One region of the Clostridium sp. 1001283B150225_161107_B6 genome, then DNA from elsewhere that is predicted to be linked to it. Evidence: predicted binding sites of a transcription regulator. Region 1 holds the regulator's gene; each other region holds the start of a gene.

Region 1 (8,231 bases):
TTATCACACCGGATGAGCCGGAGGCCATTACCATCCGTTCCATTGAACGGAGCCAGGGCACGCCGGTTTACAGCGGAAGTCTGGAAATCAAGGGGACGCCGGAGGGCCTGGTGCTGGTCAATGATTTGTATCTGGAGGATTATCTGACAAAGGTAGTGCCCAGCGAGATGCCGCCGTCCTATGAGAAGGAGGCGCTGAAAGCCCAGGCTGTGTGCGCCAGGACCTATGCCTACCGGCAGATACAGGGCAACACCTACAGCCAGTACGGCGCCCATGTGGATGACAGTACGAATTTCCAGGTCTACAATAATACCAAGGCTGACGATAAGTCCACCCAGGCTGTGAAGGAGACATACGGAAAGATGCTGTTCTACGGGGATAAGCCTATTGAGGCGTTCTACTTTTCCACCTCCTGCGGCCGTACTGCGGATGCAGGCGTATGGGGGACTGACAGCGGGAAATATCCCTACCTGAGGGCAGTGGAAGTGAAAGAGGGAGGGCGGAGCCTGGGTAAGGAAGACAACCAGGGCTTTGAATCCTATATCAAGAGGGAGGACGTGATTGCCTTTGATACTTCTTATCCCATGTTCCGCTGGCAGACAGACCTTCCGGCTGACATTGCTTCGTCCCAGATTAGCGGAGCCGGTCAGGTACAGGACATGACCATAACGGACCGGGGGCCGGGAGGCATAGCAGATGAGCTGACCGTCACAGGCACCGGCGGTACCGTAACCATCAAGGGGCAGTCCGCCATCCGTTCTGCGCTGGGAAATCCGTCCCTGACCATCACCAAAAAGGACGGGGGAACCATGACGGGAACAGCCGCCCTGCCCAGTGCATTCATTGCCATTGAAAAGAGAACAGGGGAGGATGGGAGTATTTCTTTCCATATATATGGGGGCGGTTTCGGACACGGCGTCGGCATGAGCCAGAACGGCGCCCAGGGCATGGCAAAGACAGGAAAGGGATACAAACAGATACTGGACTTTTTCTACCAGGGAACAGAATTGAGGGAGTGCACGGAAAACCAGTGATTCCGGCGGATTAAGCGGAAACAGAAAAGAGAATATAAAAGAGAATATAAAAAAGAACAACCCGGCTGGGCCCTGAAGGCTTTGCCGGGGTGTTCTTTTTGCTTCGTTGGAAAATAAAATCCGGAACATATGCCTTATGACTGCACCAGATAGACCTCTGCGTTCTGTGTGCCGTGCTGGCGTGTCTCGGCATGGGTATTGAAGAAAATATCAATGTGGTTGCCTCTGACAGCTCCGCCCCGGTCCTCCGCCGTATAGACGACGCCGTTAATCATAACCTTGGAGCCGTAGGGAATCACCCTGGGGTCCACTGCAATGGTGTGGCCTGCCGTGGCCACTGCACCGGTGCAGGTATGGCGTCCCCAGCCCTCGGAACAGGCCCTGCACGGACAATAGCCTGTTGTCTTGAACACGCCCAGGGGAACCAGGTTCTGAGCTGTGGCTGCAGGGGCTGCTTCCCTGGCTTCGGGATTGCCGTTGGTATAGGTCCTGGGATTGGAAAAATCACTGTCTCCCACATAGCCTTCTACCAGATAGACGCCGTCGGGCAGGGTGCTCCAGTCCATGTTAAGGTTGAAGGCGTGGCATCCGTTGCCTTTGCCGCTGCCGTAAAGCTCGTCGCTGTATTCCCCGGCCGTCATCCTCTGGGAAAAAACTTCCTCGCCTGTATTCTTATCTTTGATGGATATCCGTACGTTAAGCGCATCATCAGGGGTACTGCTGTTGTAAGCCCAGCCGCTGATGGTGGTGCTGTTCACTGTTTCGAACCTTCCTTTTGGCGCTGCTGCAAGGGCTGTGATGGCGGTGGCCGCAAGCAGGCTGACAGTAAGGATAGCTCCGGTCAGTAAGTGTCTTAATTTCATGGTGTAATACCTCCTATTGCTCAAGTAATAATTAGAAAAAGATTTTTAACACATTAATAAATAATATGTAATACTTTTGTAATATATGAGCAATAAACAAGTTTTTACCATATTTTTTTCCTCTTGTCAAGGAAAAATATGGAAATAAGGCCATTTCCTGCAAATATAGCCGTATTTTGGTAATTATTTCTGGCCCGGATCTGTTTTTAAGGAGAAGGGCAAAAAAAATACCAGGCTCATTTGCCTGGTATCATTATTCTCACATTATGAATCAATCCTGCACTAGGAATACCTCTGCAGTATATGTACCCTTGGCCAGGGCTTCCTCATGGGAGCCGTAAAAAATATCCAGAATATTACCGTTCACAGAAGAGCCTTTGTCCTCCACTGTGTAGACAATGCCGTCAATCTTCAGCTTAGTGCCAAGAGGAAAATAGTTCAAATCAGCAGAAATCGTGTGATTGGGAGTTGGAACCGCTCCAGAATAGGTAAGGTTATGACCGCCGGAACACTGTTCACAGCCGCAGTATCCAGTGATGGTGAAACGTCCCAGCGATGTCTCACTGGGAGCCGGAGCCTCTTCCTTCTCTTCCTTTTGGGCGCCCGGTCCCTGGGCGATGTATTCGTCTTCATTCACAACAGCGGCCCTGTGGCCTTTGGATTCCCGTGAACCGGAGGTTTCCTGGGATTCCTGGACATCCTGGGCTGTGTCCTCGGGCGTATCTGATGTACCGGCATCCACTACGGTTACATCCGTCCCCACCGGTTCATCGGCAAATGCCGGAAAAGCCACCGTGAGGCTGAATGCAGCCATGGCTGCTGCCAGAAGGGTTTTCTTAATGTAATGCATACAACTACCTCGCAATCTTATGACATTGTTATGGTTTTATATGTCTTATAAAGTTGTACCTTCATTATATTACAAAAATGTTACTTGTCAAGTTAAAATAATTAAGCAAGTGTTACAAGAGTATAAAATGTGGAGAGAATATGCCGCAAAATTGGTATATTTATGTAAAAAGTGGAGGGTGAAATCCATTATCTAGTTGATACGAAAAGGAAATGGCACATGATGTGCCGGGGGGAGAATGGAAGACACAAATAATATGAAAAGAATTTGCTTTTATCTCTTGACAAATGGCGCCAGAAGGAATATATTATGGAATGTAGATGTTAGCACTCCTAAACGTCGAGTGCTAATAATTTCAGAAAGGAAGGTGAGCAGATGCCATTGGATGCACTCCTGGACGACAGGAAGGTCACTATACTGAAGGCCATCATCAAGACATATCTGGAAACCGGGGAGCCCGTTGGCTCCAGGACCATTTCCAAGTATTCAGACTTGAAGCTCAGCTCTGCCACCATCCGCAATGAGATGTCAGACCTGGAAGAGATGGGGTATATTGTACAGCCCCATACCTCGGCAGGGCGGATTCCTTCCGATAAAGGGTACCGGTTCTATGTGGACCAGATTATGCTGGATAAGGAGAGCGAGGTAACTGAGTTCAAGGAAATGATGGTCCAGAAGGTTGATAAGCTGGAGCTGGTCCTTAAGAAGATGGCCCAGGTGCTGGCTGCCAATACCAACTATGCCACCATGATAAGCGGCCCCAGTTATCACAAGACAAAGCTCAAGTTCATCCAGCTTTCCAAAATGGAGAAGCACAAGCTGCTGGTGGTCGTGGTGGTGGAAGGCAACATCATTAAGAACACCATGATTGATATCACGGACGAACTGAGTGATGAGGAGCTTCTGAACCTGAACATCCTGCTGAACAGCAGCCTCAACGGACTGACCATTGAGGAAATCAATCTGGATGTTATCAGCAAGCTGAAGGGCGATGCAGGCAACCACAGCCAGGTGGTGGACCTGGTGCTGAATGAGGTGGCGGAGGCCATCAAGGCAGGGGAAGAGGACCTGCAGATTTATACCAGCGGAGCCACCAACATTTTCAAGTACCCTGAACTTTCGGACGGCGGCAAGGCCAGCCAGCTCATTGACACACTGGAACATAAGGAAGTGCTGCAGGAATTTGTGGCGGAGGTCAATTCCGGCACAGAGGAAGAAGCGGGCATTCAGGTTTATATCGGTGATGAGAGCCCGGTGCAGTCCATGAAGGACTGCAGTGTGGTCACTGCCAATTATGATTTGGGAGGAGGCCTGAGAGGAACCATCGGTATCATAGGACCCAAGCGTATGGACTATGAAAAGGTCCTTGGGACACTGCGCAATCTGATGAATCAGCTGGATACAGCATTTAAAAAAGATGAAAGGTGATAAGCTGTGAGTGAAGATATGAAGGACGAAGAGTTAAAAAAGGAAGATGAGGCCCTGAAGACAGAGCAGGAAACAGAAGATGCCCCTAATGCCGGAGAGCCGGCAGAAGGCTGTACCCCGGAGGAAACAGAGGAAGGTACAGAGGAAGCGCCTGCTGGTGAAAAGGAAGAAAAAAAGGGATTCTTTAAAAAGAAAAAGGACCCCAGGGATGAGAAGATAGAAGAGCTCACCGACCGGGTGAAGCGCCAGATGGCGGAATTTGAGAATTTCCGCAAGAGGACGGACAAGGAAAAGTCCTCCATGTATGAGATGGGGGCAAAGGACATCATAGAGAGAATCCTTCCCGTCATCGACAATTTTGAGAGAGGCCTGGCAACTGTGCCTGAGGATGCAAAGGGAACACCCCTTGCAGAGGGCATGGAGAAGATATATAAGCAGTTGAGCAAAACGCTGGAGGAAGCAGGCGTAAAAGCCATTGAAGCAGTAGGCCGGGAGTTTGACCCTAACTTCCACAATGCAGTGATGCACGTGGATGACGACAGCCTGGGAGAGAACATTGTGGCGGAGGAATTGCAGAAGGGTTACATGTACAGGGACAGCGTGGTAAGACACAGTATGGTAAAAGTGGCAAATTGACATATCCCAATCATTATAAATATACCCCACTAAAAATAATCAGGAGGAAAAGACTATGAGCAAGATTATCGGTATTGACTTAGGTACGACAAACAGCTGTGTGGCTGTTATGGAAGGCGGAAAACCAACTGTTATTGCCAATGCGGAGGGCGTAAGGACAACACCATCCGTAGTGGCATTCACTAAGACAGGAGAAAGGCTGATTGGCGAACCTGCAAAGCGTCAGGCTGTTACCAACGCAGATAAGACCATCTCTTCCATCAAGCGTCACATGGGCACGGACTACAGGGTAGACATTGACGGAAAGAAGTACACACCACAGGAGATTTCCGCTATGATTCTGCAGAAGCTGAAAGCAGATGCAGAGAGCTATCTGGGAGAGACTGTGACAGAGGCAGTTATCACGGTTCCGGCATACTTTAACGACGCGCAGCGTCAGGCCACCAAGGATGCAGGCAAGATTGCAGGCCTGGACGTAAAGCGTATCATCAACGAGCCTACGGCAGCAGCCCTGGCTTACGGACTTGACAATGAAAAAGAGCAGAAAATCATGGTATACGACTTAGGCGGCGGTACCTTTGATGTTTCTATCATTGAAATCGGCGACGGCGTCATCGAGGTTCTGTCCACCAACGGCGACACACGTCTGGGCGGCGATGATTTTGACAATGCAATTACAAACTGGATGATTTCCGAGTTTAAGAAGGCTGAGGGCGTGGACCTGTCGGGCGACAAGATGGCCCTTCAGAGACTGAAGGAAGCTGCTGAGAAGGCTAAGAAGGAGCTGTCCACAGCTACCACCACCAATATCAACCTGCCCTTCATCACTGCAACTGCCGAGGGACCGAAGCATCTGGATATGAACCTGACCAGGGCTAAGTTTGATGAGCTGACCCATGACCTGGTAGAGCGTACCGCCATCCCGGTGCAGAACGCACTTAAGGATGCGGGCATCACGGCTTCTGAGCTGGGCAAGGTACTGCTGGTAGGCGGTTCCACACGTATGATAGCTGCACAGGAAAAGGTAAAACAGCTGACAGGCAAGGAACCAAGCAAATCCCTGAACCCGGATGAGTGCGTGGCTATCGGCGCTGCCATCCAGGGCGGCAAGCTGGCCGGCGATGCAGGTGCAGGAGACATCCTTCTTCTGGATGTAACGCCTCTTTCCCTGTCCATCGAGACTATGGGCGGCGTGGCTACCAGGCTGATTGAGAGGAATACCACCATTCCTACCAAGAAGAGCCAGATTTTCTCAACCGCAGCCGACAACCAGACCGCAGTGGATATCCACGTGGTACAGGGCGAGCGCCAGTTCGCAAGGGATAACAAGACACTGGGACAGTTCCGTCTGGATGGAATCCCGCCTGCAAGAAGAGGTATTCCGCAGATTGAGGTTACCTTTGATATTGATGCCAACGGCATTGTGAATGTTTCCGCAAAGGATTTGGGAACAGGTAAGGAGCAGCACATCACCATCACGTCCGGCTCCAACATGTCAGACGACGATATTGATAAGGCAGTAAAGGAAGCAGCTGAATACGAGGCACAGGATAAGAAGCGCAAGGAATCCATCGATGCAAGGAACGATGCGGATTCCATGGTATTCCAGACCGAGAAGGCCCTGGAAGAGGTTGGGGATAAGATTGCTCCAGGAGACAAGGCAGAAGTGGAAGCAGACTTAAATGCCCTGAAGGAAGCCATCAACCGCGCTCCGCTGGAAGAGATGACTGATGCCCAGGTAGAGGATATCAAGGCTGGCAGAGAGAAGCTGATGAACAGCGCGCAGAAGCTGTTTGCAAAGGTATATGAGCAGGCTCAGGCATCCGGCGCAGCAGGCCAGGCAGGCCCTGACATGGGCGGCGCAGGAAACAGTGCAGCAGGCGCAGACGACGTTGTAGACGCTGATTTCAAGGAAGTATAGGCGTAAGGAAGTAAATCCGTATAAAACAAACAGGGGGCTTAGGAGCCGGGAAACCGGCCACTACCCCCTTTGTGGCTGATAAAGAGTGCTTTTGAAACCTGCCCGCCAGGGCTGGTTTTGCGGCGTTCAGATAGATTAAGAGGTAAACAACATGGCAGAGAGTAAGAGAGATTACTATGAAGTTCTGGGCGTTCCCAAAGATGCAGATGAGGATGCATTGAAAAAAGCATACAGGAAACTTGCCAAGAAATACCACCCCGATGCCAACCCAGGCGATAAGGAGGCAGAGGCCAAGTTCAAAGAGGCTTCCGAGGCATACAGCGTGTTAAGCGACCCTCAGAAACGTCAGCAGTACGACCAGTTCGGCCATGCTGCATTTGAACAGGGCGGTGCTGGGGCAGGCGGCTTTGGCGGCGGCTTCGGCGGCTTTGACTTTGGCGGGGATATGGGTGATATCTTCGGCGATATCTTTGGTGATATTTTCGGCGGCGGCAGGTCCTCCAGGGCCAGAAGCGGGCCTTCACGGGGCGCCAACATAAAGACTTCGGTCAGGATTACATTTGAGGAAGCCGTATTTGGCTGTGATAAAGAGATTGAGATTAACTTCAAGGAAACCTGCGCCAGCTGTCACGGCACAGGCGCAAAGGCAGGAACCTCCCCCCAGACCTGTGCAAAGTGTAATGGAAAGGGCAAAATCATGTACACCCAGCAGTCCTTTTTCGGGACCGTGCAGAATGTACAGACATGTCCGGACTGTAACGGCACCGGACAGGTCATCAAGGAAAAGTGTTCTGATTGTTACGGTACGGGATATAAGACCGTGCGCAAGAAATTCAAGGTATCCATACCCGCAGGCATTGACAACGGCCAGTGCGTGCGTCTGGCAGGGGGCGGCGAGCCCGGTACAGGCGGCGGCGAGCGGGGGGATTTGCTGGTGGAGGCGGTTGTCTCCCAGCATCCGATTTTCAAGCGCCAGGATACCAGCATTTATTCCACAGTGCCTATATCCTTTGCGCGGGCAGCGCTGGGAGGCCCGATTCGCATAAAGACCGTGGACGGCGAGGTGGAGTACGATGTAAGGCCCGGCACCCAGACAGATACCAAGGTGCGGCTAAAGGGCAAGGGTGTTCCTTCTCTGCGCAGCCGCAATGTCAGGGGCGACCACTATGTTACCCTGGTGGTACAGGTTCCGGAGCGTATGACCCAGGCCCAGAAGGAAGCCTTAAGGCGGTTTGACGACGCAATGAACGGCGTCGCTTCCCAGGAGGAAGAGAAACCTAAGAAAAAGGGTATTTTCAAATAGATACGTATTACCATGAGCCCGGACAGGCAGCACCAGAGTCTGTCCGGGCTTTTACGTCCATGCCCGGTATTGTGCAACGGACAAAAAAGGGTAATGACAGACAGGATGCTGCAGCAGGGGAAATGCTGCGGCAGGGAGGATGGGGGAGGCTGGGAAAATGGCCGTGACAGGTAAAAAGGAGAGGGAGAATCAGATG
Region 2 (8,231 bases), 560 kb from region 1:
CGGAGGCGCCGGACGGATTGAACTGAACTGCGCCCTGCACATGGGCGGGCTTACGCCTTCCCTGGCATCCCTGGAGCTTGTGAAGGAACACTGCAATGTAAAGGTAATCGCCATGGTCCGGCCCAGGGGCGGTGGATTTTGTTACGGCGAAGAGGATTTCAGTGTAATGCTCAGGGAGTGTGAAAACCTGGTGCGCCACGGAGCAGACGGCATTGCCTTTGGCTGTCTGAGGGAGGATGCCTCCATTGACAGGGAGAGGAATGCAAGGATGATATCCATTATCCACAGCCATGGAAAGGAAGCCGTTTTTCACCGTGCCTTTGACTGCACCTCTAATCCCTATGAATCCATAGAAACCCTGATAGAACTGGGAACCGACCGTCTGCTGACCAGCGGGTTAAAGCCAAAGGCGGTGGAGGGAAAGGCACTGTTGGGTGCCCTTCAGTCAGCATATGGGAACAGCATTGAGATTCTGGCCGGAAGCGGCATCAATGTCTCCAATGCCAGGAACCTCATGGAAGAAACCGGAATAAGGCAGGTCCACAGCTCCTGCAAGGACTGGATGACAGACCCTACCACCACTTCCAACGGAGTGACCTACGGCTTTGCAGAGCCGCCCCATGAGAACAGTTATGACGTGGTGTCACAAGCCCTGGTCCGTCAGCTCCTGGACAGTCTTGGAGCGTTAGGGAGATAGGGCCATGATAGCAAAATACAAAAAGAACATGCTGGTGAGAAGGCTCATAACCATCCTGGCCGTGACAGCGTCCGCCCTGCTGCAGACCTATGTGATTCAGGCTTTTATACGGCCGGCTAACCTTTTGTCCAGCGGATTTACCGGGGTGGCCATCCTGATAGACAGGATTGCATCCCTCTACGGACATACGATTTCCACCTCCCTTGGTATGCTGGTCCTCAATATACCGGTGGCCATCCTCTGCAGCAAAAGCATCAGCATGCGTTTTACCTTTTATTCCATGCTTCAGGTATTCCTGGCCAGCTTTTTTCTTAAAATATGCAGCTTTGAACCGCTGTTTAACGATGTGCTCCTGGATGTGGTCTTCGGCGGTTTCCTGTACGGGCTGTCCATTGCCATTGCTTTAAGAGGAAATGCCTCCACAGGCGGTACGGACTTTATTGCACTCTATGTATCCAATAAGACAGGACGGTCTATCTGGGAATATGTGTTTGCAGGCAACTGTGTGATACTCTGTATCTTCGGATACATGTTCGGATGGCTGTATGCGGGCTATTCCATTCTGTTCCAGTTCGTATCCACCAAGGCCATCTCTGCCTTCCATCACAGGTACGAGCGGGTGACATTGCAGATTACCACCACCAAGGCGCAGGAAATCATAGACCAGTATGTAAAACAGTACAGGCATGGCATATCCTGCGTGGATGCAGTGGGCGGTTACAGCCATAAAAAAATGTACCTGCTCCACACCGTGGTGTCCTCCTATGAGGTAAACGACATCGTACATCTCATGCGGGAGCAGGATTCCCATGTGATTGTAAATATGATTAAAACGGAAAACTTTTATGGCGGATTTTACCAGGCGCCCATTGAATAGATGCTGCTGTGGAGCAGAAGCGTATGGGCTGACCGGAAATGTCCGTTGAGTTGACATAACCCCTTTATAGTTGACATAAAATTTTTATGTCAACTATTTGCGTTTTTGTTTGGTTCAGGGGTATGCCAGGGATTGTCATTCCAAACTACCCTTCGTAAAAATTAAGATATATGAAAGGGATGTTAAGTTGATAGGCATAGGCGTCGGCGGAGAGGGGCAGTGTTCGGAAGCAGACGTGTCCGCAGAATCAGGCGGGACCATAACGGCCGCCATCACACCCTATGAAGACCATGGTGACAGTCAGAACAGCCTGACTCTTCACCTCATATCGGAAGATAACACACAGTATCTGGCCATGGAGTATGGCGGCGAGATACTGTACTGGAGCAGATAGTTCCGGGCCCATAATCAGAAAATCAGCCGGCTTTGGCACAGCCGGCTGATTTTCTGATTTCGGTTCTGTTTATACGGCAAATTTCGCAAGTCTGTTTTTTATGTCCCCGGAGCCATCCTCATCAATGTGGAGTATCAGTTCCACGGTACGGGATACCGCCAGATAGAGAACCCCCAGAACGGACTTGGCATCTACCATACGGCTGCCATACTTAATATCTGCATCACAGTCATAATGGCTCAGTGTATTTACAAAATCCACCACCTGTTCCGGCTGTTCAAACTTAACTAACATACTTGTCATAATCTTACACTCCTTTGCATATCACTGGCTCTGTTCCATGCCAGATTTGTCTTATGGTGTTGTTATAAGTATAGGAGTCCTGCATGGATTTTTCCATGGTAAGATTTTTGGATTTCCTGTAATATTTCATGTTTTCGGTCTGACTTAAGGAAAAAACAGGAAAAAAACAATGAATCCCTATGGCATCCGTTCATTACAGATAAGACTACAGCCAGATATATGCGCGGAGCGCAACTGCTCCCAGCATGATTAAAAACATGATTCCCATACCAGCCATATCACGCCTGAATTCCTTATTCATATATAATACACCTCCTTCACATGTGTTTCAGTTCTTTTGCTGGCTTTATCGTAGCACCAGGCAGCCTAAAGATTCCATATCCAAATCATGAGGTATATATAAAGATTCCGTGAGGATGGGGTGAAACAGCTTTTTCGTAAGAAAAATTTACGCAAATTATGAAAAAAATGTGAAATTAGCACTCATCTCTTGACATTGCTAACAATGCGTGTTATATTACATATAGAACAAAGGGAGAGGAAAGAAAAGAAGGGATGCAATGACATATGCTTCCTGACTTTCTCCCCACCCAGTTCCCGTACACTATATAACAACCACATAGATTATAAAATAAAGGAGAGATGACATATGTTGATGCCTAGTATTTTTGGAGAAAATTTATTGGATGACTTTTTTGATTACTCATTCGGCAGCCGCAAGACATTCGATATGATGAATACAGATATCAAGGATACGGAAAGCGGCTATGAGATAACCATGAACATGCCCGGCGTCAGAAAGGAAGATGTAAAGGCAGAACTTAAGGACGGATATCTGACCATCCAGGCCACCACAGATTCCGCCAGGGATGAAAAGGATTCCGGCGGAACCTACATCCGCAGGGAGCGCTATTCCGGCTCCTGCAGCAGAAGCTTCTATGTTGGTGATGCAGTGACCCAGGAGGATATCAAGGCTAAATTCGAAGACGGCACCCTGAAGATGGTGATTCCTAAGAAAGAAGCAAAACCGGCCGTGGAAGAGAAAAAGTATATTGCAATTGAAGGTTAGCAGATATATGGCTGATGACCTGAACATACATGGCTCCCGGAATCATTTCCGGTAGCCGCACAGAAAGCAAAGGAGGAATGATGTATGTTAATGCCCAGTATGTTTGGTGAAGATATGTTTGATGAATTTTTCAGGAACCCATTTTTCGATGATAAGGATATGAAAAAACTGGAAAAGAAATTATATGGCCGCAGAAGCAAAAACCTGATGAAAACCGACATCCGTGAAACGGATACAGCATATGAGCTGGAAATGGATTTGCCGGGCTTTAAGAAGGATGAAATCAAGGCATCCCTGAAAGACGGCTACCTGACTATCTGCGCTTCCAAGGGATTGGACAAAGATGAACAGGATAAAGGCAGCGGCAGATATATACGCCGGGAGCGCTATGCCGGTGCCTGCGAGAGAAGCTTCTATGTGGGCGAGGATGTGACCGACGAGGACATTAAGGGCGAATTCAGGCATGGTATCCTGAGGCTTTCCATTCCGAAAAAGGAAACAAAACCCCTGGCAGAAGAGAAAAAATATATATCCATAGAAGGATAATTCTGAAATGCATATTTATAAAAGGGATACCCCGGCATGAATGAAACCGGACCCTGCAGCGCCAGTGATTGTGATATGGCATCAGCGTATCGCATCTTTGGCACTGCTGGGTTCGGTTTTTATGTCCGGTCTTTTCATTATATGGTATAATGTGAATGATAAATACCATCCGGCAGGGAAAGGGATAAGCCTTCTGTCTCCGGATATGCCTAAAAAGGTCTGACAGGAGGAATGGGGCAAATGAAAAAGAAAAAGGAATGCAGGCTTTTATGGGTGCTTCTGGCAGAGGCTGTTATGTTCTTTTTCTGGCTCACCATTGCTCCGCGGCTGAATTTTGAAGGCATCCTTTACCAGTCTGCCAAACCTGTATCTGCAAAAGAAGTGCTGACAGGAGACGAGGAGAGTACTTCCGGCTTATTGCAGCGGGCAGGTTACCCCTGTACGGAGCCAACCGGATACATGATGTCAGCAGCGGATTTGCAGAAAAACTACATCGGAGCATGGGAAGCAGATGCATCCATGTTTAAAGCTACCGGCATATATAAACAAATCAATCACAGGTCACGGCCTTCCACCCAGCGCGGTTATTACGGCAGCCGCAGCCGTACCTATGGAATCACTGCGCCCGCCATTACGCGGAGCTGGTGGACCACCTTCTGGATGCGGCCCTATGTGGACTATGCCCAGTATTACCTGATTACATTTAAGGATGGTTCCAGAACCTGGGCCCTGGTGGACAATGCAATTACCCGCATACCTGCCAGAGGCAGGGTGGTGCTTCCCGTGGGCTATTACTGGGACGAGGGGGCAGCCCGCTTTCTGAATGAAAAAGAAAAAAAGGCATACCGCATAACAGACCGGGATGTGCCGGAGGACATATACCTTGGAAATGCCCTTGATTTATACAGCGGATGGATAGAAGGAGAGGAGATGGAACAATACTACGGATTCTCTTCCTTCATACAATCCGTGGCCGTAGTAATAACAGGCTGTCTTTTATTCATCACCCTGATACTATTTATGTTTTCGGACCGCAAATCCCGCAGACAAAAACACAATAAATGAACGAACGGAGATATGGTATTATTGTAAATAAGCCAGGAAAATATTAGTGTTGACAAATACATAAGGTACCTGCTATATTTATATCAGGTACCTTATGTATTTTGTTGCACACAATTGATTTCACTGATTTGCAGTTGAGAGGAGTTGATTTTTATGGAACAGGCATTGACACAGAACATTTCCAGGGAAAACCTGGGGATGAAGACCGGTCTTTTTTCCACCCTTGGAAATGTTCTGCTTTTTATATGCAAATACCTGACCGGCACTCTATGCGGAAATGTAGCTGTGCTGGCTGAAAGCTTTGACAATCTAATGGATTCCATTCAATCCCTGATGGTAGTACTGGGATTCCGCCTGGCCGGAAGAAAAGAGGACAGTCTCCATCCGTACGGACACGGCAGGACAGAGTATGTGCTTGGACTCATCATAGCTATAACAATTATACTGACCGGCGCCGCCATGCTCCGTGAAGCCATCCAGCGGATGCTTCAGCCACCGGCCCGTTCGTTTCCCACCTTGGTTTATGGGGTATCCGCGCTGTCCATCCTGGCAAAATACGGGATATCCGCATACACAAAGCACGTAAACCGGCAGCTGGAATCCATGGCTCTGGAAGCCTGTGAACAGAATGAATGGGCGGATATCAAGATGACCCTGATGACCGTTGGCTCGGCATTTCTGTACACAGTGTCCGGGATTTCTGCAGACGGGGCAGTGGGAATCATAATCAGTCTTTTGATTCTGAAGGATGGGGTGAAGGCATTTCTGAATCACTACATGCTGCTCCTTGGAGAAGGCATATCCCAGCAGCAGCTTCTGGAAATCCAGAAACGCTTTGATAAAGAAAAGGACTTCCTGACTCTGAAAAAAATGGACTTTCATGATTACGGCCCTGAGAGCAGGATTGTTTCCCTGCAAATCACCATTAACCAGGAATGTCCTCTGGATAAGGTAAATCAGTCCATGGACCGGCTGGAAAAAGAACTGCGGAAAATTGGACTGAGTCCCGCCTTTTCCCTGAGCATGGAACAGATTATTATGAAAGATATGGACAAATAAGCAGAAGAGGGTTACGATTATGAATATCACTGTCTCGAAAGAAAACTATCTGAAAGCCATCCTGTTCTTAAAGCAAAAAAACGGACATGTAAGGGCCACGGATGTTGCTGCCTCTCTTTCCGTAAAAAAGCCCAGTGTTTCCATTGCATTCGGCAAACTGGCGGCTGACGGGCTTATTCTGGTCCACAGCAACCATGAGGTAGACCTGACCGAAGCTGGATACAGCATCGCGGCTAAAATCAGCCATTCCTATGAGACCTTTCGGCAATTCCTGTGCAGCATCGGCGTACCGGAAGAGGTTGCAGAACTGGATGCCTGCAGAGTTGAACATTACTTAAGCCCTGAATCCATTCTTCATATCACAAACCTTATAGCAGGACGGGAAGAACCTCAGGCAGAATAAAACCAAGGCAGAAAACCATACACAGATTAAGAAATCAGAAAACAGGAGGAACCATATATGGACCATGGCAAACAGCTGTCAGAACATTTTTTCCATATCGGAATGCTGCTTCACCGTTACCAGACAGAGGCTTATAAGGAAAACGGCCCCCTGGGAAGCCCTTATAAGGGTCAGGGCAGAATACTGGCCATCCTGAAGCTGAAGCCGGAAATCAGTCACAAGGAATTGTCCTATCTTCTGGGAATCAGCACCCAGTCTATGAGTGAGCTGCTGCGTAAGCTGGAGAGCAAGGGATATGTAAAGCGGGTTCCCTCTGAGCAGGACAGGCGCAGCATGAACATCATCCTGACAGAAGAGGGCAAAAAAGCAGTGGAACAGTCAGATGGAATGGACAGCCGGGACGCGGAACAGCTGTTTTGCTGTTTCACCGAGGAGGAACAGCAGCAATTTAAGCAGTTCCTGGAACGTCTTGAGGATGAAATCATACGGCAGCTGGATCCGGACCATGCCTCAGAATATACCTTTGAGAAAATGAAGGAGATGCATGAATATATCTTAAGCCACGGACACAGGGAACCCTTCCGCCATCATGGAGAAGGTCCCCTGCGCAATGGATTCGGCCGTGGCAGGAGAAATGACAGTGAGGATTCCGGAAGGCGTTTTGAACATCACAGAAGGTAGAATGTCCTGTCATTGCCGCCAGGACAGCCTCTGCATTTTTATATGTTTCATCCAAGGCAGCCTGCGCGGTTTCGGCGGCTTCATTAAGGGCATCTGCCGCCGGCACATTTTCAATCTCCACCTTGTCCGCCGCAATGGACAGGGCGTCGAAAATCTTACCTCCAGTTGGGTCTATGGGGTCAGGAGACGCGTGCATGGCCTGGGCCAGGGGAACAAGGGCCTGGGGATTTTCCTCTGTATAGGATTGGTATTCCGGAATGTCCAGGGTGGTCCGGCGGACCGGTATATATCCCGTTGCCATGGACCACCTGGCCTGTTGGGGCGCATCTGCAAAATACTTCATGAACATATAGGCCCCATCCTTTGTCTTATCCTTTCCCGTATCCACCATCACCAGCTGCAACACCCTGGCTACAGGAGCAGCCGGATTATCTCCGAATCTAGGCTGTTCCATGGCGCCCACCTTAGTGAAATCCAAATCAGCCTGGTCGCCGGAGGAGCCGGTGTACCCGCCTGCCTTGTCCTGCAGCACATCATCCATGGTATCATACCAGTATTCCCAGCCCTGGCCGCCATAGTGGACAGCCATTATATCATCTTCATGTATCCATTTCCGCACTGTTTCCCAGGTTTCAATCCACTGAGGCGAGTTAATGAGCACGGTGCGGCTGTCATCGCTGAGCATGGTTCCTCCGTTGCTGAGGGCCATGTCAATCAGATTGTCCTCCCCCCACATAGGTTCCCATCCACAGGCGCTTCCTCCCGTACTCTGTTGTATGGTTTCAGCCGCCTCAGCCAGGTCCTCCCATGTCTGAATGGAATCAGGCCGGATGCCTGCTGTTTCAAACAGTCTCCTGTTATAGTACATGACCTGTGTGGTGCCGTAAGCAGGCATCGCATACAAAGCCCCGTCGTCCCAAAGACACTGGTTATGAAATACGGGAATCAGGCTGTCCTTATCAAACGAATCATCCTGGTCTGTATAACGGTCCAGGCGGACTAATAATTCCTTCTTCATAAGGTTTCGCGCCTTATCCGAATCCAGAAGAGCGATATCCGCCGCATTCTTTCCCGCAATTCCAGCCTGCAGCTTGGTGTATGTCTCATCGTAATCAGCCTGCTGGATTCCGGTCACCG
Region 3 (8,231 bases), 370 kb from region 1:
TCATCCCCTCCTTTTTCCTGGCCCATGTGTACCACTGGGGAGATATCCATGTCCGCAACTTTGGCCAGGAACGGGCCGGCCGCATCAGTCCGGCGGCCTCGGCCTTAAAAGAAGGGGTCCGTTTCACCCTGCACCAGGACAGCCCGGTTATCATGCCGGATATGCTGGAGACACTGTGGTGCGCAGTGAACCGGCGCACCAGGGAAGGCATGGTGCTGGGACCGGAGGAACGCATTCCGGTATGGGATGCGCTTAAGGCAGTGACGGTCAATGGGGCATACCAGTATTTTGAGGAAAATGAAAAGGGAACCGTTACACCTGGAAAAAAGGCGGATTTTGTGATACTGGAACAGAATCCCCTGGAAACAGAGGCAGATGAGATACGGAACATCCGGGTGCTGGCCACCATCAAGGACGACCGGCTTTTGTGGAAAGCATAGAAAAATAAATGATACAAGAAACAGGAGGGGACAAACAGAAGAGGACAAGCAGATGGGGGTAAGTCAAGACCACCGGCTAAGCCGGTGGCTTGTTCTGCCCCTATAAGGGGATGTTACCTGCTTGCGCCCGGAAGGCGCACTGAAAAGTCTGCCTGCTGCACCACATTCTCAGCTGCCCTTAAAAGGGCATGTTCAGTGCTTCCTTACTCCGGCTTTGCCCCATAAGGGGCTTGCTGGTTTGCTTTGACTTCCTACTGACTCTTAAGAGTCCTACTTCTTGTTTTTCTTCACCGGCTCACCCGTAAACGGGTCTATGTACTCTACTATCGACATTTGGTCATATTCCAAGTCCTCTTTTATCTGATTTTGGATGTATGCCTTTATTGCTGCCGTATTCTTTCCTACTGTGTCCACGTAATATCCACGGCACCAGAAATGACGGTTTCCCTACTTGTACTTTAGATTCGCATGCTTCTCGAATAACATGAGTGAACTTTTTCCCTTGAGATAACCCACCACCTCTGATACTGAATATTTGGGTGGAATGCTTACCAGCATATGAATATGATCTGGCATGCATTGTGCCTCGATTATCTCTATCCCTTTTCTTCGGCATAATGTCCCAAGGATTTGTCCTACATCTGCCTTGATATCTTTATAGATTACCTGTCTACGATATTTTGGTGCAAAAACCAGATGATACTTGCAATCCCATTTTGTATGAGCTAAACTATTATTGTCCATTTTGGACCTCCTGTGCTTTTTTATTTGTGGTTTGCAGACCTACATCTAGTTTAGCACAGGAGTTTGCTTTTATCTGAAGATATTCCCTCCACCTGCAGAGCAGGTGGTTTATTTTTACTGTGACACAAAAAGGATGCAGCCGGGAAGGGGGGATTCCCGGCTGCATCCGCTATTAGGGATAATATATATATAAAAGGAGTGTGGGCTGTCAATGATGATTACAGAATGTCAATATACTTTGGCGTCTCTTCCACCTTCGGCGCATCCTTCGGCACCTGCAGTCTCAGGATACCGTTCTCAAACCCAGCCTTGATATCTTCCTGGCGAATCTGCTCGCCCACAAAGAAGGTTCTCTTGCATGAACTGGTATAGCGCTCCTTGTGAATCAGGGTACCCTTGTCATCCTTGTCCTCGCTGGACTTGGTTATCTCTGCGCTGACAGTCAGGTATCCGTCCTTAAGCTCTGCTCTGATGTCCTCCTTCTTAAATCCGGGAAGTTCAATCTCCAAAATATAGTTTCCATCCTTCTCCAGAATATCGGTGCGCATCACCGGAAGCTTCTTGGCATCCTCGTTTTTTTCGGAGGCGCTGGTAAAGAATGGGTCATTGAAAAAGTCATCAAATAAATTAAGTCCGTAATTTCTTCTTGGTATTAACATCATCGTTATATCCTCCTCGCTCATAGAACTGATTGTTTTCATTTGCTTTATGTCTGTATTATAGCACGATTGTTAGCACTGTCAAGAGGTGAGTGCTAATAAAATTATAAAAAAAGTATGAAAAGTATGAACAAATAAGTATGAAGTGAAATTAGATGCCTGCAGAGCAATTCTGTGAAGCCGGCTATGAGGTCAATTTGCGTTAAATATTCAAAATTGATAAAAATATTCGATTAATTCATGGTTAGTGATAATTAACCTCGACAATATGGTAGGTTAATTTTTTGATTTTTGATACAATTTAAGGGCAAAATAAAAGAGGAGCGGTAAAAGGATGCAGAGAAAAAAGTTGAAAATGCTGACAGCGGCAATGGTACTATCCATGCTGTCAGCCACTGTGGTGCCCTACGGGGCAGAAAACCCTGAATCCGGGTCATGGAAAAGAGCGGGAGCCAATCAATCGCTATGGCGCTATGAAAGGGACAGCGGAAATTATGTTAGGAATAACTGGTTCAAGGATAAGGATGGAACATGGTATCATTTTGACGGGGCCGGTTACATGCAGACAGGATGGTTCTACGGCCCTGACGGAAGGACCTTTTATCTGGCGGGAGATGGCTCCATGGCCACGGGATGGAGAAAAATTGCCAATGGACCGGACGGGGAGAAGTGGTATTATTTTGATGCCGGCGGCGCTCTTGCAAAGGGCTGGCTGAAAGACCAGGCAAACGGAAAGTGGTATTATCTTCTGTCAGATGGTTCCATGGTAACGGGGTGGAAGGCCATAGACGGCAGATGGTATTATTTTAATCCTTCCGGGGACATGGCGTCGGATGGACTGACACCGGACGGATACCTGGTGGACGCCAGCGGAGCCTGGGTAGATGAAAACAGCGTTCCCCTGACAGCTGACCCGATGCCGGGCGGCTCGTCCTCAGGGAGCGGCTCGTCCTCAGGGAGCGGCTCATCCTCAGGGAGCGGCTTATCCTCAGGGGGCGGTTCATCTTCCGGGGGCGGTTCATCCTCAGGGGGCGGTTCATCTTCCTCCGGGGGCGGTTCATCTTCCGGGGGCGGCACATCTTCCGGGGACGGCTCGTCTTCCGGGGACGGCTCGTCCTCGGGGGACGGTTCACCTTCAGGCGGTAATTCATCCGCAGGCAGTTCAGGCACAGATGACGGACAGGAGAATCCACCGGAGCAACAGGATATATTCTATATATCCAAGAGCGGTGTCATGAATATAGAGCAGGTCTATTACGGGGTTCTGACCTTGCAGCAGGGAAACGGGGACGATTATGATTTCACCCTGAACGGACACAGCTTTGTCCCCTCCCCTGTCAATGATGAGCAGACTATTGTGAAATTCGAGGTTAATCCCACAGAGCTGTCAGAGGTTACAGCTGTTTCCAGAACAGATGAGGAACTGAAGCAGACCGTACGGATTGGGCAGGGCGCAAATCCATTTACAGGAGTCATTGAAGGTGAATCACCGGAATACGTACTGGCTTCCGGTCCCGTAGATTATTTTGACTATTTCCTGACAAATTACGATATGGACGGCAACCCAAGGATGAACCCGGGAAAATCCACCTTTGCCACCGGCGGGGGAAATGGGGATGCTGATGTTGCGGAATCTGTAAGAATGTATTCCCAAAGGACTCTGGTAGGAGAGGATATAACCATTAAAGTTGAGGACACGGATTATGCCAGGGAGTGGCTGAGCCATATTTATAAGGTGCAGAAAGATTATGGAATGTCTGCGGAGGGAAGAGCTGATTTGGAGTTCAGGGTCAGAAACGGAAGCATTGAGATTGTGGGTACCAGTCGGGCCATTGACGGACGGAATCAGAAACACGATCTTGTCATTAAGTCCCAGGGTTATCCTGATATGCGCACTACCATTGAAACCATACGCAAGGCAGGGGACCTGGTGCTGAACGGCGATTTCCAGTATCTGGCCGGACAGGATTTACTGTTTGAGCTGAAGGAATTCAATTATGCGGTAACCAACCCCATTTATGCGGTGTATCTGGACGGAACCCTGCTGGAAGGCGGTTGTGTGGATTACCATGTGGTGTCAGGGATGGTGCGCCTGGAAAATGAATGCCACGCCAGGCTGACGCCGGGAAGCCATGAACTGGTCATTAAAGCGGACGGGTTTGAAGATTATATCAAGACCTTTGTGCTGGAGACAGCCCTTCCGGGCCAGCAGAATCCGGTATGGGGCGGTGATGAAAGCCAGCTGGAGACATATTCCAATGAACGGATTTTAAGTACTGCAGATTATGGACTGGATGCAGTGTCCTCTGCCAGCATCAATCCGGGTACGGGCAGCGGCGGTTCCGGCAGCAGTTCCGGCGGCAGCTCTGGACTTGCTATCCGCGGCAACATTATATTTGAATTTGACCTGGTGGCCAACGCAAAGATATTGGCAGCAGTGGAAATGCCTACCCCAGAGTCCTCAGAGGTCATAAGCTGGTGGAACTCACTGGGTAAGGATGGGGCTTTCTGCAAGGACGGACAGGATAAACTGGTTGATTATACATACTTTAAGAACCATTGCGGCATTCAGGGAAGCGGATACCGCACATTCCAATCTGTTTACAGCAATCCGCCGTCCGGTGCGGTGTATGTGAACCGTCCGTATGATGTGAAAAACATGCTGGAGGATGGATTGCTGGGAGAGACATACCGTTTCATGGATGCCACCGGCATACCGGCTCCGGCCCTGGCAGCTGACCTGGTATATGAGGGTCAGGATATTGTAATCAGGTATACGCCGGATGAAAGAAACAGGGATTGGCCGGATAAGATTCAGGGGATGACTGCGAACGGCTATGCACCTGTATCACCGGAAGATTTTACAGTCAGCCGGGAGGATAATACCATTACCGTGAAGGTAAATGCGCCTCTTGGAAATGGGGAACACACACTTACCATATATGGGGACGGCTATGCACCTGCATCGGTGAAGGTGAGAATCACAAAGGAAAACACAGGCAGTTATGAGATTGTCAGGGATAAGGATGGAAATGTGGTGATTTCCGGACTTGCCTCTGAACATGCGTCTGCATTGACAGGTGTATCCCTCAACGGAACATCCCTGTTTACGGATTCACAAGTGGGCGGCAGGAACGGAGATTACCATCTGACCGAGAATATCCTCACCCTGAGAAGTAAGCTGTTCAGTCAGGACAGCCAGGACGGCTTATACACGGTAATCCTGTCCGCCAGCGGGTTTAATGATGATATACTTCAGTTCAGATTATCCCAGCTGGAGATTTTGGACCAGACAGGCGCTCCGGCACCTGAATATGTAAAACTGTCTCCAGACCAGACCTGCAAGCCTGGTGAGCCTGTCACCATTTCCTTGGATGCGGGAACATCTGCCATCTCGCCTTACGGAGAGAAGATGACGGCGGTATTGGTAAATGGCATTCCTGTGGAAGGAAATCATTTTACTAACTGGGATAAAAATGAGTACGAGATTCCGGGCAGTTATTTTCAGCAGCCAGGTACATATGTTATTACAATTCAGGCAGAGGGGTACCTGGATAAGGTTCTGAGTACTGAAATCAGGGATGCTGTATTAGCGGAGAAAGAGGCCCCGTCTTATGTTGGCATTGATAACAATGTATACGGCCATGGCGTTCTGGATCAAGCGGAGATAGAAGCAGGTCAGAAGGTACAGATTAATCTGTCTGACTGGAGTGACGAAGCATATCTGAATGCCTTTACAGGCATGACACTGCATCATGGGGACGAGGATTGGGCATACCACAGGGACAGCCTTGGGATTGAAGGTTTTATGGGTAAATATTTCATATGGGATTCATTTGAGGAAAGCGGGACATATGAATTAACGCTGCATGCAGAAGGATATGAGGACAAGGTCCTGGTTGTGACCGTGCCCGGAAATGGGGATGTTGAAAAAGAGGTTCCGCCTTGTGTGGGAATAGACGACACTGCGTACGGCAACGGCATTGTGGATGAAATCAGCATAACAGAGGGCGGAAGGGTGAAAATTCTTCTTTCGGATTACGGCGAGGAAACATATTTGAATGCATTCACCGGAATGACAGTGGAATATGAGGGCGATAGCACTGAAATAGAAGCAGGGGATTTGGCAGTCAGCGGATTCTGGTCAAAAGGATTTACATACAGTGAATTCAAAGCAGCCGGGATATATGAGCTGACCCTGCATGCAGAAGGGTATGAAGATAAACTTCTCATTGTCACGGCGGAAGAGAAGGAAAAGGCCAAATCACCGGTAGAAATACCGGTAGCCGTACAGAAACCGGCAGAAGACACAGTGATTGATTCTGTGCCTGAAAATGCTGAGGCTGAGGCTGAAAATGGAAAGGATGGAACCGGAAACGTGAAGCCTGATGGCGGAAACAGCGGTTCCGGGGACGCGGAGAACGGTTCCGGAACTGAGGATGGCGGTTCCGGGGATACGGGGAACGGTTCCGGAAATGGAGAGAACGGTTCTGGAAGTGAAGGGAATGGCTCAGGAAATGGAGAGAACGGTTCAGAAAGTGAAGGGAATGGCTCCGGAAATGAAGAGAACGGTTCAGGAAATAAGGAGAATGGTTCAGGAAATGAAGAGAACGGCTCTGGAAATGAAGAGAACGGTTCAGGAAATGAAGGGAACAGCTCTGGGAGTGAAGGGAACGGTTCAGAAAATGAATGGGACGGTTCTGGAACTGGAGAGAACGGCTCTGGAAATGAAGGGAACGGCTCTGGAAGTGAAGGGAACGGTTCAGGAAATGAAGGGGACGGTTCAGGAAATGAAGGGAACGGCTCTGGAAGTGAAGGAGGCGGCTCTGAAAATGAAGGGAACGGTTCTGGAAATGGAGGAAACAGTCCGGAAAGTGAGGGGAACGGTTCAGGGAGTGAAGAAAACAGCTCCGGAAATGAAGAAGCCGGCTATAAAAGGAAGTAGTCCCGTGAGTAAAGGACACGGCTCCGGCAATGAGAAGAATGGCTTTGGATGCCAAACCACCTAAATAAGTCAAACTACGCCAGAAGGTGCTGCCGTATTGCTGCAATCATTGCAACCATAGGCAGCGCCTTTTATGCCGTAAATTATTTTCAGCCGATTAATCGGACGAACAGAAACCCCTTAAGAACTTCAGCGAAAAAACATAGAACCGTAAGCAGGGATTAAAGTAAAACGTGGCAGGATATGGTAAAGTTATCGTAGGCTTTCCGTTGGGCTTGGAAATTCAGTATGCTGCATACCCGTTCTGGCTCTGAAGCAATGCAAAGACCTAATCTCTGACGCAGCCATTATATTGGGAGGGAAAACATGAAACAGTCAAGAAAAACCAAGAAGAATCATTCAGCAGGCGCATGGCTTGGGGCCGTCATTTTCCTGTCCGTACTCACAACCGGATGCGCTTCGAACCGTCTCCATCAGGGCGCCCGGGAGCTTACAGGGAACCTGCCGGAGGAAAAAGTGGTTACAGCAGATATTATGGATTCATCCTATGAACCCATAAATCCCAGAAAAGAACTTACGGAATTTTCCCTGGAGCTGATGCAGGAAAATCTGTCCAAGGACAATTGCCTGATTTCGCCCCTTTCCATTGTTTCAGCCCTGGGGATGACTGCAAATGGGGCAGAGGGGGACACGCGCATGGAAATGGAACAGATGATGGGTACGGACGCAGCTGTCCTCAATGATTATCTGAAGGCATATACGGATGCCATGCCTGACAATGAAAAGCACAAGGTCAATATAGCCAATTCCATATGGTTCAGGGACAGCGGCAGCCTGACCATAAATCAGGATTTTCTTAAAACCAGCAGGAATTACTATCATGCGTCCATATTTGAAGCCCCCTTTGACACAGGCACAAAGGATGACATCAACAATTGGGTCAGGAGGGAAACCAACGGTATGATTCAGAAGCTGATGGAGGAAGCGCCGCCCCGGGATGCTGTTATGTATCTGGTCAATGCGCTGTCCTTTGACGGGGAATGGCAGAAAATCTATGAAAAGGACCAGATACACCAAGGGAAGTTCCGCGGGGAAAACGGAGAGCTGCAGCCTGCAAAGTTCATGTATTCCACGGAGGCAGCCTATCTCGAGACTGCGTACGGGACCGGATTCATGAAACCATACGGGGACAGCACGTATGCCTTTGCCGCCATCCTGCCCAATGAGGGGGTGGAGATGGACGAACTTCTGGAGAAGGTAAAGGAAGACGGGCTGACAGACCTTCTGGGACAATTCCGGAATAAAACCGTCTATGCCAGGATTCCAGGATTTACGGTGGAATACAGTGTGGTTCTCAACCAGTCCCTGATGGAATCAGGCATGAAGGATGCATTTGACAGCAGGAATGCAGATTTTTCATCCATGGCCCATTGGGATAATGGA
Region 4 (8,231 bases), on a different contig from region 1:
CAGGGCTTCACGGAAACGGGCCCTGTACTCTGTTCCTTCCATGGCAAGCTCCCTCCGGGCCAGCTCCTTACCTGCCGACCGGTCCAGCCAGGCAGCGTGAAGAGACAGCCCTGCCGCAGCCAGCCCGTTCACAAGCAGGAACAGTGCCCAGCCCCTGGTCATGAACACTCCATGGCTCAGAGCAGAATTCTCACCATCCCCATATACCTGTTCTTCCAGTTCCAGCGCCTTTCTCCTGCCTTCCAGCGAACCGGCCACGCAGGCCGCCAGGCATGCGGCATCCACTGGTTCCGGCATCCTGACACAGCAGGGTATCTTCAGTCTTTGGGACATGTATCCTGCTGCAGACTCTGCATCAGGAAGACAGCAGGACATGATTACCATACAATCCGGGGCAGGAACACCTGCAGCCGCGCTGCACTCCTGTATCAGGCCTTCAACCTGCTCCGCCATCTCCTCATAGAGCAGGTCCATTGCTCCCTCCCGTATAAAACAGCCGGCCTTCAGGCCCGTCATTCGGCACGCCAGACAATGTCCGCCTGACAGCACATAAAATCCCATGCCTCCCTGGCCCACATCCACCAGAAGAATCCGTTCTTCCTTCCACAGCTCCCTGGCCATAAGGGCCATGCAGTCAGGCAGGACCAGGACCCTGCCGCATATCATTTTCCCGTTCTCCAGGGCTTTCTTATATGCATTCAGGCTGCGCTGTTCCATGTAATATGCGGTAACCGCAACCATTGTCCTGCCGCTTTTCGCTCCCAGGTCCAGGGCCGCTGCATGGTCCCCAAAGCCTGCATCCAGCATGGACAGCTCATTGACCGCCATCCTTTTCATGGCATTCTTTCCTGCCTTTGGAACGGTGAGCCCCATCATCTTTACATCCTGTCCCACTACCAGACTGACACGTTTTCCCTCCATACCGTGTTTTTCAGCCAGACACGCCAGGGCCGATGCCACATCGGGCACCGGCTCCACGAATTCCCAATCCATTATCTCCAGGCGGCGGTGGCTGCCAGAACCGTGACGCCGTTTAAACCGGCCGCGGACATACCATATCCTGTCCTCTTCCAAACATATGTAATATTTCATTTTCTACCTCTTACAGCATCGACGAGTACATGTTAAATACAGGCATCATGATGGCCATGACCACACTTCCCACCACCATGGCCAGTATGAGAATCATGGCCGGCTCCAGCAGAGCAATCATCTGATTGACCGCCCTGGCAGCCTCCTTTTCATAAAAACTCCCCGCATCCTCCAGCACCATATCCAATGCACCGGATTCCTCACCCGCTGCCACCATGGAAATAAGCACAGGCTGGAACAGATTCAGTTCCTCCAATGCCTGCGACAGCATCACGCCGCCTTTTAAGCTCTCCGCTGCCTGGGCCAGCCCCTTCTCCACATATGAATTTCCCATTACCCGCCCTACCGTATGCATTGCATCCAGAATTCCTATTCCGCCTCCGTAGAGCACGGCAAAGGCAGATGCAAAACGGGATGTATATACGGTTCTTAAAAGTTTTCCTATGATTGGGGTATACAGTACAGCCCGGTCTGCCTGCAGCCGGACGGAAGGACATTTCAGAATCCCCTTGAACAGGGCCATCAGTACCAGAATAAGTATGATGTAAAGGAACCCGCGGCTGCGGAGGCTGAAGCTGAGCCTCATCATCATCCGGGTAATCCAGGGAAGTTCCTGCTCCTGCAGCATGGAGGCAAACTGAGGAAGGACCGTGGTCAGCATGAATACTGCCGCCATCACGGTAATGGAGAACAATATAATGGGATAGGTCATGGCTGCACGCACCTTGCCATTTAACTCTTCCTCCCGGCCGTAGTACTCCGCCATCTTGTGAAGCAGCTCATCCAGTCTTCCGCTGGACTCGCCTGTGCGCATCATATAAACCAGCAGGTTGGGAAATACTCCCTTCATCTCCTCCATGGCCTCTGACAAGGTACGTCCCTTGTGGATGCTCTCCCTGAGTCCGGCCAGGGTTACCTTAAGAGTCTTGTCCCCGGCAGACCCGGCGCTCACTTCCAGAGCCCGGGACAGCGGCACTCCCGCTGTCAGCATGGCTGCTATCTGCCGGCACAGCAAGGGGAGCTGTCTCTGGTTCAGCTTCGCAGGACGCACCGCAGGTGTACGCTCCCGGGAACTGTACTCATAGCAATAGAGTCCCTGGGATTTAAGCATAACGAAAAGAGCCCTGCCGTTGTCTGCTTCCTTGGTTCCACAGTGAACTCTGCCATCTTCACTTTTCGCCTTATATCTGTAACGCGGCATGGCTCTTCCCCCTTTCCATAACGGTTTCATATGTACAAAGCCGGCTTTATCTGATATAAGTCAGACAAAGCCGGCCACAAAACATTTATATATGATTTTATCAGCGGAAGCTGTTCTGAGCCGGCTCATATTGGTAGCCAATACCAGACAGCACAGATATAATCCTGGACTTATCCGCATCCAATGCCTGGCACATCTCGTCCAGAGAACTATAATTGTCACGGAGCTGTGTGTTTACATAACTCAGCAAAATAACTGGGTCTTTCGGAATGGTACTCACAATTTATACCTGCTTTCTATTACCTCATATTGATTCAGTTAATATTAAATACCCTATATCTAGTCCTATTCCGGCTATAGGTACGCCAGCCTTCAGCAGAAACGATTATATCACCTGCAAGTAACGTTTTCAACATTAAATTAGGGTATTTTCCCTACTTTTTTCGTCAGTGCCAAAAGTTGATTGAATTATATTTCTATATTAGAAGTATTCTGAAAAATGCTTCCTATTTTATGGAAAAAACAGGGGCAGGAATCTGTCCGCACAGATTCCTGCCCTCTCCTCTATCATCACTCTGTCTTTATCTAAAATATCCAGAATTATTCCACATATGCGATGAGTCTGGTCCTGTCCTCATCCACATCTATAACAATGGTGCTTCCCTCCCGGACTCCATCGCCCAATATGATTCTTGCCGCCAGGGTCTCCACGTTCTTCTGGAGATAACGCTTCAGGGGACGGGCGCCGTACGCAGGGTCGTATCCCTTATCCGTAACAAATTCCCTGGCCCCCGCTGTCAGCTCTATGGTCAGCTCCCTGTCTGCCAGACGTTTATTCAGGTCCGCCACACAAAGCTCCACAATTCTTCCGATATCCTCCCTGGTCAGCGGCTTAAAGAGTATGGTCTCGTCCAGCCGGTTTAAGAACTCCGGCCTGAAATGGGCGCGAAGCTCATTCATCACAGCGTTTTCCACCTCCGGACGGATGTTCCCGTTCTCATCAATCCCTTCCAGCAGATACTGGGAGCCGATGTTGGAGGTCAGTATGATGATGGTATTCTTAAAATCCACGGTCCTGCCCTGGGAATCCGTGATACGTCCGTCATCCAGTACCTGCAGGAGCACATTGAACACATCCGGGTGGGCCTTTTCCACTTCGTCGAACAATACCACGCTATAGGGTTTGCGGCGCACTGCCTCTGTCAGCTGTCCGCCCTCGTCATACCCAACGTATCCCGGAGGCGCTCCGATGAGACGCGACACAGAGTGTTTCTCCATGTACTCGCTCATATCAATACGCACCATATTGGACTCGTCATCAAACAATGCCTCTGCCAGGGCCTTGGCAAGCTCCGTCTTACCTACGCCCGTGGGGCCCAGGAACAGGAAGGAACCAATGGGCTTGGTGGGGTCCTTGATGCCTGCCTTGGAACGGATGATGGACTGGGTCACCAGCTGTACGCCCTCGTCCTGGCCAACCACACGTTTGTGCAGAACCTCATCCAGATGCAGTGTCTTGCTTCTTTCGCTCTCTGTCAGCTTGGCAACCGGGATTCCCGTCCATTTGGATACGATTCTTGCAATCTCATCCTCTGTCACGCTCTCCCTCACAAGGCTCAAATCCTCATTCCGAATCCGCTCCTCTTCTGCCTGCAGTTCCTTCTGAAGCTCCGGCAGCCTGCCGTACTGCAGCTCCGCAGCCTTATTCAGGTCATACTTCTGCTGTGCGTCCTGAATCTCCCGGTTCACACCCTCTATCTCCTCCCTGAGGGCGGAGAGACGGTCCACGCTGGCCTTCTCATTCTCCCACTGGGCCTTCTTGGATGCAAATTCATCGTGAAGCTCAGCCAGCTCCTTCTGGAGGTCCGCCAGGCGGTCCTGGCTCAGGCGGTCAGTTTCCTTTTTGAGGGCTGCCTCTTCTATCTCCATCTGCATGATTTTCCTGGACATTTCATCCAGCTCAGCAGGCATGGTATCCATCTCAGTCTTAATCATGGCGCAGGCTTCATCCACCAGGTCAATGGCCTTATCCGGCAGGAAACGGTCGGTAATATACCGGTCGGACAATGTGGCCGCGCTGACCAGTGCAGAGTCTGTTATCTTCACCCCATGGAATACCTCATAGCGCTCCTTAAGCCCCCTCAGTATGGATATGGTATCCTCTACCGTTGGTTCGTCTACCATCACCGGCTGGAACCTTCTCTCCAGCGCCGCATCCTTTTCTATATACTGGCGGTACTCATTGAGGGTTGTGGCTCCGATACAGTGGAGTTCTCCCCTGGCCAGCATGGGCTTTAACATATTGCCTGCGTCCATGGAGCCCTCTGTCTTGCCCGCCCCCACAATGGTATGCAGCTCATCAATGAACAGGATAATCTGTCCGTCGCTCTTTTTCACCTCTTCCAGCACAGCCTTCAGTCGTTCCTCAAATTCACCCCTGTACTTGGCGCCTGCCACCAGAGCGCCCATATCCAGGGCAAACAGCTTCTTATCCTTTAATCCGTCCGGAACATCCCCGCGCACAATCCGCTGCGCCAGGCCTTCCACCACTGCCGTCTTACCCACGCCGGGCTCTCCGATAAGCACCGGATTGTTCTTCGTCTTACGGGACAGGATACGTATGACATTCCGGATCTCGCTGTCACGCCCAATTACCGGGTCCAGCTTCTGGTCCCTGGCCCGCTCCACCAGGTCATATCCGTATTTGGCTAACGTATCATAGGTCGCCTCCGGGTTATCGCTGACCACCCTCTGGTTTCCCCTTACAGTGGAAAGGGCCTGCAGGAATGTCTCACGGGTTATGTTATATAACTTGAATAACGCCTTGATATCCTTATTAGGATGCTTTAAAAGAGACAGGAAAAGGTGCTCCACAGATACATACTCGTCACCCATGGCCTTTGCCTCGTCCTCGCCGCTGATAAGCACCTTATTCAAATCGCTGCTGATGTAAAGCTGGCCGCCGCCGCTTACCTTGGGCAGGCGTTCCACTGTCTGCTTTGCCTCATTGGAAAACATATCTCCCTGAATCCCCATCTTGGTTATCAGCTTAAGAATCAGGCTGTCCTCCAGGGTCAGCAGGCTGTACAGAAGGTGCTGCTCATCAATCTGCTGGTTTCCATATTCATACGCCAGCTTCTCACAGTTCTGTACTGCTTCCATTGACTTCTGAGTAAATTTATTAATATTCATTACCCATTCCCCTTTCTTCTCTGCCGCTTCTGACCGGAATGCCTGTATGAATCCTCCGGGTACAGGGGCTTACGGAATTGTGCTTTGTCATCTTTGTTCTAGTCGTACTATAACACATGTTGTTAGCACTGTCAAGGGTCGAGTGCTAATTTTTTAAAGAAAAAAGAGCGCGCAAAATGGCGGGATAAAGAAGAAAAACCGCGGCACAGACTTCATTTGTCTGTGGCCGCGGCCATACGCATATTCTTTACTTCACGCCGGTTGCTGTGATTGTCTTGTCAGTAAGGGTTCCCTTGTAGATAATGGTTGCTGTATCCCCTATCTTCAGTTTATCAAACATGCCTTCCTTTCCCAGGAAAGTAAACAGGGTGTTTGCAGGGTCGGTTGTATCAATGACCACATAGTCCGCCCCAACTTCCGCCACCTTGCCGGAAAGAGTGTTGATTTTTGCGTCTTCTGAATCCATGGCATCCTCAGTCACAATTTTGGTTGCCACCGGCTTGTCGGTCTCATCTTCCAGGTCGCCGTAATAGGTAACATCGGCCTGTACGCCGGACTTGATGCCGTCCTTGGATACCTTCTGTGCAATCTTGGTATTAAATGTAAATGTTCCCTCGTCTGCAGCCAGGGTCAGGGTGTCATCGTCTGCCTTCTCAATGGTTCCGGTGATAATGGTATCCTCTTCAGCAGCTGCCTCTTCCGCTGCCTCTGCGGCGGCAGATGTGACGATGTCCACTGATTTTGCCTTCGTTGTATCTGCGGAAAGCTCTCCTGCATATGCCACCTCTACCTCATCGCCTTCTCCAATGGCATCCGCGCCTTCAACCTTGGCCTCAGATACATCAAACTTCACTTCCTTGCCTTCGTCATCCTTGACGGTAACCACGTTGTCTGTCACCTCTCCCACGAAGCCATAGAAGTACTGCAGTTCCATATCATCCTCTGCCTCTGCAGATTTTTCCGTTTCAGTCTGTGCTGCTGTAGTCGTTGGGGCTGCTGTGGTTTCTTTATTGCCGGAAGAACAGGCCGTCATCCCCAGTGCAAGCGCCAGGACTGCAACTGCTAAATAGTGTCTCTTCATAATAATCTCCTCTTTTCTGAATCATGCTATGTCATAAGATATGCCGGGACTGGCAGCATATTCCCCCTGCCGTCGTCCACGATACATATTACTACGAAAAACACTATTTTACTATGTCTTTTTCTTTAATTTTTCATAAAAGTTTAAAAAATCCCCATTTTTCCGATAGACTGGGATACCAGTTTTTTAAAGAGGGGGGCCATTTTATCCGATACCTCCTGGACCTCCTGATGGGACAGCGGGGCATCTGTCATGCCGCAGGCCAGATTGGATATACAGGAAATACCGCATATCTTCATGCCCATATGATTGGCAGCCAATGCCTCGCAGGCCGTGCTCATGCCCACTGCATCCCCTCCCAGTATCCTGCACATCTTTACCTCGTACGGGCTTTCGTAGGCAGGTCCTGTCAGCTGCACGTAGACTCCCTCCTGTATCCTGATTCCAAGCCCGGAAGCCGTGGAACGGATAATATCCCTCAGGTCTTCATCGTATATATGGCTCATATCCGGGAACCTTGGTCCCAGCTCCTCCAGGTTTGGTCCGATGAGCGGGGAGGGGACAAAGCAGGATATCTGGTCCTTGATGAGCATGAAATCCCCTGCCCCATAATCATAATTGATACCGCCTGCCGCATTGGTCAGAAAAAGGACCTTCGCACCCATAAGCTTCATCAGGCGGACAGGCAGGACCACATCTGACATGGGATATCCTTCGTAATAATGGACCCGTCCCTGCATCAGCACTGCCGGAACCCCATTTATGCAGGCGAACACAAACCTGCCCTTATGGCCGGGTACCGTGGATACAGGAAATCCCTCAATATCGCGGTAATCAATGGTTCCCTGGATTTCCAACTGCTCTGCGTAGTCCCCAAGGCCGGAGCCCAGCACCAGGGCCACCTTAGGTTCAAAGGGAATCTTAGCCTTTATGCTGTCATAGCAGTTTCTCAGCTTGTCATACACAGGATTTGTCATATCTGTTCTCCTTTTCTTGCGGGAGCTTAACCCTCCCTTGTTATGTGAAGTATATCATACCTGAACCATATGGCTCAACCTTTTATGCGGGGCAGGCACCTTCTTCTGTGCTCCCTCCGGTTCTGCCTGTACCACACTGCCAAAAGGGCCAGCAGACCCACGGTTATCCCTAAAAGCCCTGCTCCCACTGTTATGACAAAACCGCTTCGTACCCAATACCAGAGATTTCCTTCCCGGCCCTCATCCTGAGGCTCCGGTGCAGGTACATGGTCTGCTGCGGGTGACGCTGCCTGGGAAACTAGGGACACCGGCCTGTACACCATCTCCAGTTCTTGGGACCCGGGCTCTGTCCAGCCGACTTCCCCCTCGTATACAGCCTCATAATCCCTGAGAAGCTTTTGCCCTGATACAATGGCCTGGCGGCACACTCTTCCTGCCTCGTCCTCATAGGATTCCCCTGACCAGTCCGCTGTAAGAATACGGTAATCCAGCGGGGACAGGTCCATAAACTCCAGCAGCTGCCCTCCCATGGACACGCAGGTCTCCAGGACCGCATCCCCTGGTATAACCAGGGAACCCCCATGGTATTCGTCTGCCCCATAGGCGTGGAAGGTGACAGGCGCCAGGAAGCCCTCCTGCCATTCCTCCCCTATAATCCGGCTTTCCCTCAGAAAAAGGGTTCCCTCTG

Evidence for each region. Region 1 encodes HrcA, which represses chaperone genes, less so after heat shock. Its sites were predicted from a motif close to TGTTAGCACTCNNNNNNNNNGAGTGCTAACA; they were not measured.
Region 2: a site for HrcA is predicted at 2,746-2,776, ahead of I2H39_RS00900 (Hsp20/alpha crystallin family protein). Genes of this name have one in related genera too.
Region 3: a site for HrcA is predicted at 1,914-1,944, ahead of I2H39_RS04975 (Hsp20/alpha crystallin family protein). Genes of this name have one in related genera too.
Region 4: a site for HrcA is predicted at 5,606-5,636, ahead of clpB (ATP-dependent chaperone ClpB). Genes of this name have one in related genera too.

What each region holds. Positions count from the first base shown of each region.
Region 1 is NZ_JADNMD010000001.1:742,959-751,189, reverse strand. It holds gene I2H39_RS03390 (SpoIID/LytB domain-containing protein) at 1-1,034, shown strand, start outside; gene I2H39_RS03385 (3D domain-containing protein) at 1,169-1,897, opposite strand; gene I2H39_RS03380 (3D domain-containing protein) at 2,169-2,747, opposite strand; gene hrcA (heat-inducible transcriptional repressor HrcA) at 3,123-4,175, shown strand; gene grpE (nucleotide exchange factor GrpE) at 4,182-4,811, shown strand; gene dnaK (molecular chaperone DnaK) at 4,867-6,732, shown strand; gene dnaJ (molecular chaperone DnaJ) at 6,884-8,035, shown strand; gene I2H39_RS03355 (transglutaminase-like domain-containing protein) at 8,199-8,231, shown strand, end outside.
Region 2 is NZ_JADNMD010000001.1:182,755-190,985, reverse strand. It holds gene I2H39_RS00920 (copper homeostasis protein CutC) at 1-697, shown strand, start outside; gene I2H39_RS00915 (YitT family protein) at 702-1,574, shown strand; gene I2H39_RS00910 (hypothetical protein) at 1,762-1,968, shown strand; gene I2H39_RS00905 (HPr family phosphocarrier protein) at 2,038-2,271, opposite strand; gene I2H39_RS00900 (Hsp20/alpha crystallin family protein) at 2,921-3,340, shown strand; gene I2H39_RS00895 (Hsp20/alpha crystallin family protein) at 3,425-3,886, shown strand; gene I2H39_RS00890 (hypothetical protein) at 4,127-4,951, shown strand; gene I2H39_RS00885 (cation diffusion facilitator family transporter) at 5,105-6,010, shown strand; gene I2H39_RS00880 (metal-dependent transcriptional regulator) at 6,030-6,413, shown strand; gene I2H39_RS00875 (MarR family transcriptional regulator) at 6,471-7,094, shown strand; partial or broken gene I2H39_RS00870 (extracellular solute-binding protein) at 7,342-8,231, opposite strand, start outside.
Region 3 is NZ_JADNMD010000001.1:1,116,388-1,124,618, reverse strand. It holds gene I2H39_RS04985 (amidohydrolase) at 1-440, shown strand, start outside; partial or broken gene tnpA (IS200/IS605 family transposase) at 711-1,184, opposite strand; gene I2H39_RS04975 (Hsp20/alpha crystallin family protein) at 1,403-1,846, opposite strand; gene I2H39_RS04970 (N-acetylmuramoyl-L-alanine amidase family protein) at 2,178-6,788, shown strand; gene I2H39_RS04965 (serpin family protein) at 7,155-8,231, shown strand, end outside.
Region 4 is NZ_JADNMD010000014.1:110,928-119,158, forward strand. It holds gene I2H39_RS24510 (hypothetical protein) at 1-1,092, opposite strand, end outside; gene I2H39_RS24515 (type II secretion system F family protein) at 1,103-2,293, opposite strand; gene I2H39_RS24520 (DUF4250 domain-containing protein) at 2,394-2,573, opposite strand; gene clpB (ATP-dependent chaperone ClpB) at 2,894-5,485, opposite strand; gene I2H39_RS24530 (hypothetical protein) at 5,733-6,566, opposite strand; gene I2H39_RS24535 (purine-nucleoside phosphorylase) at 6,710-7,543, opposite strand; gene I2H39_RS24540 (hypothetical protein) at 7,618-8,231, opposite strand, start outside.